Regions from separate parts of the Acidovorax sp. BLS4 genome, predicted to be linked through region 1. Evidence: riboswitches for the same ligand, from Rfam matches in the RefSeq annotation. Region 1 holds a riboswitch; the other holds the start of a gene.
The links. A riboswitch is a leader RNA that binds a small molecule or an ion and turns the genes downstream of it on or off. The one in region 1 is predicted to bind S-adenosylhomocysteine.
Positions count from the first base shown of each region.

Region 1 (4,420 bases):
ATTATTTTTATAGCAAACAGGGCAAACAGGCCGGAGTCACCGGCCGCCGCCCCAGGGCGCGAAGCCCCGCCCGATCAGTAGCGGTAGGTGTCGGGCTTGTAGGGGCCGCTCTTGCTCACGCCGATGTAGGCGGCCTGCGAGTCCGTCAGTTCGGTCAGCATGGCGCCGACCTTCTTCAGGTGCAGGCGCGCGACCTTCTCGTCCAGCAGCTTGGGCAGCACGTAGACCTTGCCGGCCTCGTAGGCATCGGGCTTGGTGAAGAGCTCGATCTGCGCGATGGTCTGGTTGGCGAACGACGACGACATCACGAAGCTCGGGTGGCCCGTGCCGCAGCCCAGGTTCACCAGGCGGCCCTTGGCCAGCAGGATGATCTTCTTGCCGTCCGGGAAGGTGATGTGGTCCACCTGGGGCTTGATCTCTTCCCATTCGTACTTCTCGATCGACGCGACGTCGATCTCGTTGTCGAAGTGGCCGATGTTGCAGACGATGGCCTGGTCCTTCATCTTCACCATGGTGTCGTGGGTGATGATGTCCTTGTTGCCCGTCGTCGTCACGAAGATGTCGGCCTTGTCGGCGGCGTAGTCCATGGTCACCACGCGATAGCCTTCCATGGCGGCCTGCAGGGCGTTGATGGGATCGATCTCGGTGACCCACACCTGGGCCGACAGCGCGCGCAGCGCCTGGGCGGAGCCCTTGCCCACGTCGCCGTAGCCGGCCACCACGGCGACCTTGCCGGCGATCATGACGTCGGTGGCGCGCTTGATGCCGTCCACCAGCGATTCGCGGCAGCCGTACAGGTTGTCGAACTTGGACTTGGTGACCGAGTCGTTCACGTTGATCGCGCGGAACAGCAGCGTGCCCTTGGCGGACATCTCATTCAGGCGGTGCACGCCGGTGGTGGTTTCTTCCGTCACGCCGATGATCTCGGCCGACTTGCGGGTGTACCAGGTCGCGTCTTCCGACAGTTTCTTGCGGATGGCGGCGAACAGGATGCGCTCTTCCTCGCTGGCACCGTTGCCGGCGACCAGGGAGGCATCCTTCTCGGCGCGCTGGCCCAGGTGCATCAGCAGCGTGGCATCGCCGCCGTCGTCCAGGATCATGTTGGGGCCTTCGCCCGCGCTGCCCTTGGGACCGAAGTCGAAAATGCGGTGGGTGTAGTCCCAGTAGTCTTCCAGCGACTCGCCCTTGATGGCGAACACCGGCGTGCCCGTGGCGGCGATGGCGGCAGCGGCGTGGTCCTGGGTGGAGAAGATGTTGCACGAAGCCCAGCGCACGTCGGCGCCCAGGGCTTTGAGCGTTTCGATCAGCACGGCGGTCTGGATCGTCATGTGCAGCGAGCCGGTGATGCGCGCGCCCTTGAGCGGCTGGCTGGCGGCGAACTCGTCGCGGATGGCCATCAGGCCGGGCATTTCGGTCTCGGCGATGCGGATTTCCTTGCGGCCCCACGCGGCAAGGGAAAGGTCGGCGATGGCCTGGTCGGCCTGGGGCTTGAGAACTGCGCTCATGGTTTTCTCCGGTAAAGAAGGTAAAAAACCACGCATCGGAGGGGAATGGCTCACTCACCGCACAAGAAGCGTGGGCGAGCGTCGTTGCAAAATGATGATCCGAGCCTCGCGTCCCTGCCGCACACCGGGCACCGGGGGTAAAGACGCTGCAACGCTCCTCGGAAAGCGGCGATTATAAGGACATCGCGCTTCGCGCCCATGCCAGCGCGCCGACCGTGGCACGCTACAGAGCAGAGACCGGCATGGATTCGAGGTGCCGGCCTGACAACAAGACAACCAGCGATACGCCCGCAAAGGGCCAGAAGAACCCAGAGACAATGTCCACACAGCACCGGGGCAACCTGTTCGATCTGATGCGCATCTGCGCGGCGAGCGCGGTGATCTTCAGCCACCACTTCCACATCACGCACACCGCGTCGCCCACCTGGCTGCATTCCGACATGGTGGGTGGCGTGGCGGTGATGACGTTCTTCACGATCAGCGGCTACCTCGTCACCCAGAGCTGGCTGCGCCAGCCCAAGGCGCTGGCGTTCCTGTCCAAGCGGTTCCTGCGGATCTGGCCCGGGGTGCTGTTCGCCGTGCTCACCAACGTCTTTCTGTTCGGAATCTTCTTCAACTCGATGCCGGCCGCGGACTTTCTGGCCCACCCCGATACGCTCGGCTACTTTCGCAACCTGCTGCTGATCAGGGACTACCCCTACCTGCCGGGCGTGTTCGAAAACAACCCGATCAAGCACCTGATGAACGGGCCCTTGTGGACCATCCCGATAGAAAGCCTGTGCTACCTGGTGCTGGCAGGCGCAGGGTTGCTAGGCGTGTTCCGGTCTCGCTGGCTCGCCGGCCTCGCCGCTGTGGCCTATCTCGCGTTCTTTCTCACCGCGCGCAATGCCGACCTGACCGGCGAGATGCAGCACTGGTTCGAATACCCCGCCTACTTCACCTATGGCGCGCTCATCGCCGTCTTCCGCGATGCATTCCAGGCCCGCTCCGGCCGGCTGCTGCTCCTGCTGACGCCGCTGGCCGCCATGCTGTTCTTCGGATTGCAGATGGAGCACACAGCGGGCCTGCTCCTGCTGCCGCCGCTGCTGATCCATATCGGCTCGCTGAACGTGCCCGCGCTGGCCTTCCTGCAGCGCGGCGGGGACCCGTCGTACGGCATCTATCTGTACGGCTGTCCGGTGCAGCAGTCGGTGTATGCGCTCTGGCCCGATCTGGCGTTCATTCCGAGCCTGCTGCTGTCGGTGGCGCTGGCCGCCGTGGCAGGCTATGCCTCCTGGCATCTGGTGGAATCGCCGGCGCTGCGGTTCAAGCGGTGGTTCCGGCGGGCGCCCGTGACGCCCCAAGCGGCTCCCTGACCCCTTCGAGGGGCCAAGGCGGCGGCCCTGGGGCCGGGCCGGGGCGGTCCCACCGAGGTCCGGCATGGGGGCCGCCATTAGAATACGGCCACTTTTCCGCGGGCGCCCTCCGCGGCGGCGCGCCAGCGCGCCGACCCTGGCGCCCGTACTTCGGCCCACCGCTGCGCCGCGCCCTCACCAAAAAACTCTGTGTCCTACGTCTCCGAAACACGGCGCCGCCGCACCTTCGCCATCATCTCCCACCCGGACGCGGGCAAGACAACGCTCACGGAAAAGCTGCTGCTCTTCTCGGGCGCGATCCAGATCGCGGGCGCGGTCAAGGGCCGCAAGGCCAGCCGCCACGCCACCAGCGACTGGATGGAGATTGAAAAGCAGCGCGGCATCTCGGTGGCCAGCTCGGTCATGCAGATGGCCTATCGCGACCACGTGGTGAACCTGCTGGACACGCCGGGCCACAAGGACTTCTCGGAAGACACCTACCGCGTGCTCACCGCCGTCGATTCGGCCCTGATGGTGATCGACGCGGCCAACGGCGTGGAGGCGCAGACGCGCCGGCTGATCGAGGTCTGCCGCCAGCGCGACACGCCCATCATCACCTTCGTGAACAAGATGGACCGCGAAGTGCGCGAACCGCTGGACATCCTGGACGAGGTCGAGCGCGAGCTGGGCATGCCTTGCGTGCCCATGACCTGGCCCGTGGGCCAGGGCAAGGGTTTCGGCGGCATCATCAACCTGCGCACGCAGGCCATGACGGTGTTCGAGTCGGGCAGCGAGCGCCGCCCGCAGGACTTCGAGACCATTCCCCTGTCGGACGCCGCCAACCTGCGCGCGCGTTTCGGCAGCGAATTCGACGCCGCCATCGAGAGCATGGAACTCGCCGTGGGCGCCTCGCCCACCTGGGACCACGAGGCCTTCCTCGCCGGCAAGCAGACGCCGGTGTTCTTCGGCTCCGGCGTGAACAACTTCGGGGTCATGGAAGTGCTGGATGCGCTGGTGGACCTGGCCCCCTCGCCGCGTCCCCGCCTGAGCAGCCTGCAGGTGAACAAGCAGCCGGTCGAGAAAACCGTGCAGCCCGAAGACCAGAATTTCTCGGGCGTGGTGTTCAAGGTGCAGGCCAACATGGACGCCAACCACCGCGACCGCATCGCCTTCGTGCGCGTGGCCTCGGGCCGGTACACGCCGGGCATGAAGCTCAAGGTGCAGCGCACCGCCAAGGAACTGCGCCCCACCAGCGTGGTGACCTTCATGTCGCAACGCCGCGAGGCGGTGGAAGAGGCCTATGCCGGCGACATCATCGGCTTCACCACCCATGGCGGCGTGCAGCTGGGCGACACCATCACCGACGGCGCCAGCCTGCAGTTCACCGGCCTGCCGTTCTTCGCGCCCGAACTGTTCATGACGGTCATCCTGAAGAACCCGCTGCGCACCAAGCAATTGCAGCAGGGCCTGGCCCAGCTCGGTGAGGAGGGCGCGATCCAGGTCTTCAAGCCCGACGCCGGCGGCGCCATGCTGCTCGGCGCGGTGGGCCAGCTGCAGTTCGAAGTGGTGCAGCACCGGCTC
Region 1 covers NZ_CP136797.1:3,659,262-3,663,681, forward strand. Annotated here, with positions in the region: gene ahcY (adenosylhomocysteinase) at 75-1,505, opposite strand; S-adenosyl-L-homocysteine riboswitch at 1,575-1,671, opposite strand; gene R1Z03_RS16865 (acyltransferase) at 1,823-2,860, shown strand; gene R1Z03_RS16870 (peptide chain release factor 3) at 3,050-4,420, shown strand, end outside.

Region 2 (4,420 bases), 2.7 Mb from region 1:
GGGGCGGATGCCCTGGTACTTCTCAGCGATCATGTCGTCGTTGCTCAACTGCTCGCCGGCCGCATAGCCCCACAGGTCGGTGCGCACGCGGTGGTGCAGGCATTCGGCAAAGGCTTCGGCCAGGCGGTCGGCCAGGCTCTTGAGCATGATGGCCGAGTAGTCGTCCAGCGCATCGACGAAGGCCTGCTCCTTCTTCTCCACGCCCAGGCCCGCCGTGACGGCGAACAAGCCCGCGTAGTCGGCCACGCCGCTTTCCTTGGGCGCCACGAAGTCGGCCAGGCACCGGCTGGGGCGCGGCACGCCATCGATCACATGCTTTTCGGTCTGCTGGCGCAGGCCGTACCAGGTCATGGCAACCTCGGTGCGCGATTCGTCGGTGTAGAACTCGATGTCGTCGCCCACGCTGTTGGCCGGGTACAGCGCCAGCACGCCGCTGGCACTCAGCCAGCGGCCCTCCACCAGCCGGCGCAGCATGGCCTTGCCGTCGGCGAAGACGCGCGTGGCCTGCTCGCCCACCACCTCGTCGGTCAGGATGGCAGGGTACGGGCCGGCCAGGTCCCAGGTCTGAAAGAACGGTCCCCAGTCGATGTACCGGGCCAGCTCGTTGAGGTCGAAGTTCTTGAACATGCGCCGCCCCAGCAGGCGCGGCGTGGCCGGGCGGTAGGCCGACCAGTCGATGGGCGTGCGGTTGGCGCGGGCCTTCGCCAGCGGCCACAGGGGCGTCTGCTTCTTGTTGGCGTGCTGGGTGCGCACCTTGTCGTAGTCGGCGTTCAGCTCCTGCACGTAGTGGTCGGCGCCGTCGCCCAGCAGGCTCTGCGCCACGCTCACGCTGCGCGACGCATCGGGCACGTAGACCACGGGGCCTTCGTAATGCGGCGCGATCTTGACGGCGGTGTGCACACGGCTGGTGGTGGCGCCGCCGATGAGCAGCGGGATCTTCTTGATGCGGAAGTGCTCGTCCTTTTGCATCTCGCAGGCCACGTATTGCATCTCTTCCAGGCTGGGCGTGATCAGGCCTGACAGGCCCACGATGTCCGCGCCCTCGACCTTGGCGCGCGCCAGGATCTCGTGGCAGGGCACCATCACGCCCATGTTCACCACCTCGAAGTTGTTGCACTGCAGCACCACGGTGACGATGTTCTTGCCGATGTCGTGCACGTCGCCCTTCACGGTGGCGATGATGATCTTGCCCTTGCTGCGCACGTCGCGGCCGGCCAGTTCGTCCTGGCGCTTTTCTTCCTCGATGTAGGGGATCAGGTGGGCCACGGCGGACTTCATCACGCGGGCGCTCTTGACCACCTGCGGCAGGAACATCTTGCCCGCACCGAACAGGTCGCCCACCACGTTCATGCCGTCCATGAGCGGGCCTTCGATCACGTGCAGCGGCCGCCCGCCCTTGGCGACGATGGCCTTGTAGGCCTCTTCGGTGTCTTCCACGATGAAGTCGGTGATGCCGTGCACCAGCGCGTGCGACAGGCGTTCGCCCACGGTCTTCGGATGTTCGGGCGTACCGCGCCATTCGAGCCGCTTGCTCTCGTCCTTGGCACCGCTGCGGGCCGTCTCGGCCACCTCGACCAGGCGTTCGCCGGCGTCGGGGCGGCGGTTGAGCACCACGTCTTCCACGCGGTCGCGCAAGGTGGGCTCCAGGTCGTCGTACACGCCGACCATGCCTGCGTTGACGATGCCCATGTCCATGCCGGCCTGGATGGCGTGGTACAGGAACACGGTGTGGATGGCCTCGCGCACCGGGTCGTTGCCGCGGAAGCTGAAGCTCACGTTCGACACGCCGCCCGAGACCTTGGCGCCCGGCAGGTTCTGCTTGATCCAGCGCACGGCCTCGATGAAATCGACCGCGTAGTTGTTGTGCTCTTCGATGCCGGTGGCCACCGCGAAGATGTTGGGGTCGAAGATGATGTCCTCGGGCGGAAAGCCCACCTCGTCGACCAGCACGCGGTAGGCCCGCTCGCAGATCTCGATCTTGCGCTCGTAGGTGTCGGCCTGCCCCACCTCGTCGAAGGCCATCACCACGGCGGCGGCGCCGTAGCGCTTCACGAGGCGCGCCTCGTGCTTGAACTTCTCCACGCCCTCTTTCATGGAGATGGAGTTGACGATGCCCTTGCCCTGGATACAGCGCAGGCCGGCCTCGATCACGTCCCACTTGGAGGAGTCCACCATGATGGGCACGCGGGCGATGTCGGGCTCGGAGGCGATCAACTGCAGGAAGCGCACCATGGCCGCCTTGCTGTCGAGCATGGCCTCGTCCATGTTGATGTCGATGACCTGCGCGCCGTTTTCCACCTGCTGGCGCGCGACGGCCAGGGCCTCTTCGTACTGGCCGTTCAGGATCATGCGGGCGAAGGCCTTGGAGCCGGTGACGTTGGTGCGCTCGCCGATGTTGACGAACAGCGTGCCCTCGCCGATGGAAACCGGTTCGAGGCCCGAGAGCTTCATGGGAGGCGGGATAAGGGGGGCGGACATCAGGCTCACCTGCGCAATCGGTAGTTGGGAACAGGCGAGCGTCGTTGGACAGTGGGGCCATCGCCGCCCGAGCCTGACGCCTGGTTGAGCCGGTTGATCGGCAGGCGCTGCAACGCTCCTCGGGGGCGGCCGGATTTTACGCGGCCGGCGCTAGGGCACGCCGCCGGCCGGCCATTTCGAGTGGGTCGCTAGCGCACCGGCAGGAATTGCAGGAACGAGCCACCCACCAGCCCCTGCACATAGGTGATGGCGGCACGGCGGTACTTTTCGGTGGCCACCGCCGACAGCAGGTCGAGCCGGCCGATGATCTTGCCGAACTCGCGCTCGAAGCTCAGATTGCGCCCCTGCGGACCGATCTCGTCGGCCAGCAGCAGCGGCTGGCCCGCCGCGGTGCGGCGCTGCGAGAGCATCCACACGGCGATCTCCACATTGCGCGCCGCGTTGTACAGGTGCTGGGCATCCAGGCTGTCGAGCAGGAAGAACTCGATCTTTCCGTCGTGCGCGGTGATCAGCATGTCGGCCGTGGCGTAGATGAACGCCGCCACGCGGTCGCCCGCGAATTCGGGCGCCAGGGCCGCAGCCATCGCCGCGATGTCGCGCCGCCCCTGCAAGGGCGCCCACACCCCGCCCTTCTCGATGGTGGTGCGGACCTGCTCCATGGCCTGCTCGCGGCCCACGGCGCTGGTCTTGCGCCATTCGGCAGGGTTGCGGCGGTAGAGCTTGTCCATCAGCCGGTAGAGGCTGTCCAGGTTCTCGCGCATGGCCAGCGTCGCCATGCGGTTCACGTCGGACTGCCCCAATTCGCTGCCATTCGCAGACGCGCCTTTGACCTCGCCATGGGGTGCGGGCGGGCTGGTGCAGCCGGACACGGCCGCCAGCGTGCAGCAGGACAGGAGGAGCGGAACGAACGTCAGTCGCATTGCGCCGCATTATCGACAAGGCTTGAAAAGCAGCCAGGGTTTCCTGAAACTGCCGAGGCAGTCCTTCCGTACTCACGGCGATGCCGCCGCAGGGCCGTCGGAGTTGGGCCCATGCCTTGTGATCGGCTCCCGAGGCCAGTTCACTGCGGTTTCGGATAGTCATCGGACAATAAGGAGCAAAAATACTCTAAAAGAGGCCACATTCGGCCAAGTCAGGATATTTACATGCAGAGTTGTCGTACAACTTGTGCAAAATTCACCGTTTTGGGGCACCACCCCGCCTGGAAAGAAGCCATGTCGCCCCCTATCTCCCCACTAGCGCAACGCAGGAACGTCTTCCTGCTGGCGTTGTTTTGCTGCCTGCTCTGGGGCAGCTCGTACCCGGCGATCAAGAATGGCTACGCGCTGTTCGGCATCGACAGCAGCGACACCCCGTCCAAGCTCGTGTTCGCCGGCTGGCGCTTCGCCCTGGCGGGCCTGGCGCTGCTGGCCTGGGTGGCCGCCAGCGGCCGTCAGATCAGCGGCTGGCCGGCCCGGGCGTGGGGACAATTGGCGCTGCTGGGTCTGTTGCAGACCACGCTGCAGTACATCTTCTTCTACATCGGCGTGGCGAACACGACGGGGGTGAAGGCGTCGATCATGAACGCCACCGGCACCTTCTTCAGCGTGTTGCTGGCGCATTTCCTGTACCACAACGACCGCATCAGCCATGCCAAGGCCTGGGGCTGCATCGTGGGCTTCGCGGGGGTCATGGCGGTCAACCTCGGCGCCGGGCTGGCCGGAACGCTGACCGATTTCGAGTTCGCCCTGCTGGGCGAAGGTTTCGTGGTGATCGCCGCCCTGGTGCTGGCGCTGGGCGGCGTCTACGGCAAGCGCATTTCCCAGGGGATGGACCCCATCGTGATGACCGCCTACCAGTTGACCATCGGCGGCCTGGTGCTGCTGGCGCTCGGCTATGCCACGGGCGGCGCGCTGGGCGAGGTGACCTGGGCCTCGTCGTCGCTGCTGGCCTATCTGGTGGT
Region 2 covers NZ_CP136797.1:935,149-939,568, reverse strand. Annotated here, with positions in the region: gene metH (methionine synthase) at 1-2,496, opposite strand, end outside; S-adenosyl-L-homocysteine riboswitch at 2,508-2,605, opposite strand; gene R1Z03_RS04420 (hypothetical protein) at 2,667-3,398, opposite strand; gene R1Z03_RS04415 (EamA family transporter) at 3,693-4,420, shown strand, end outside.
Region 2: another riboswitch for S-adenosylhomocysteine. It lies ahead of metH (methionine synthase); the one in region 1 lies ahead of ahcY (adenosylhomocysteinase).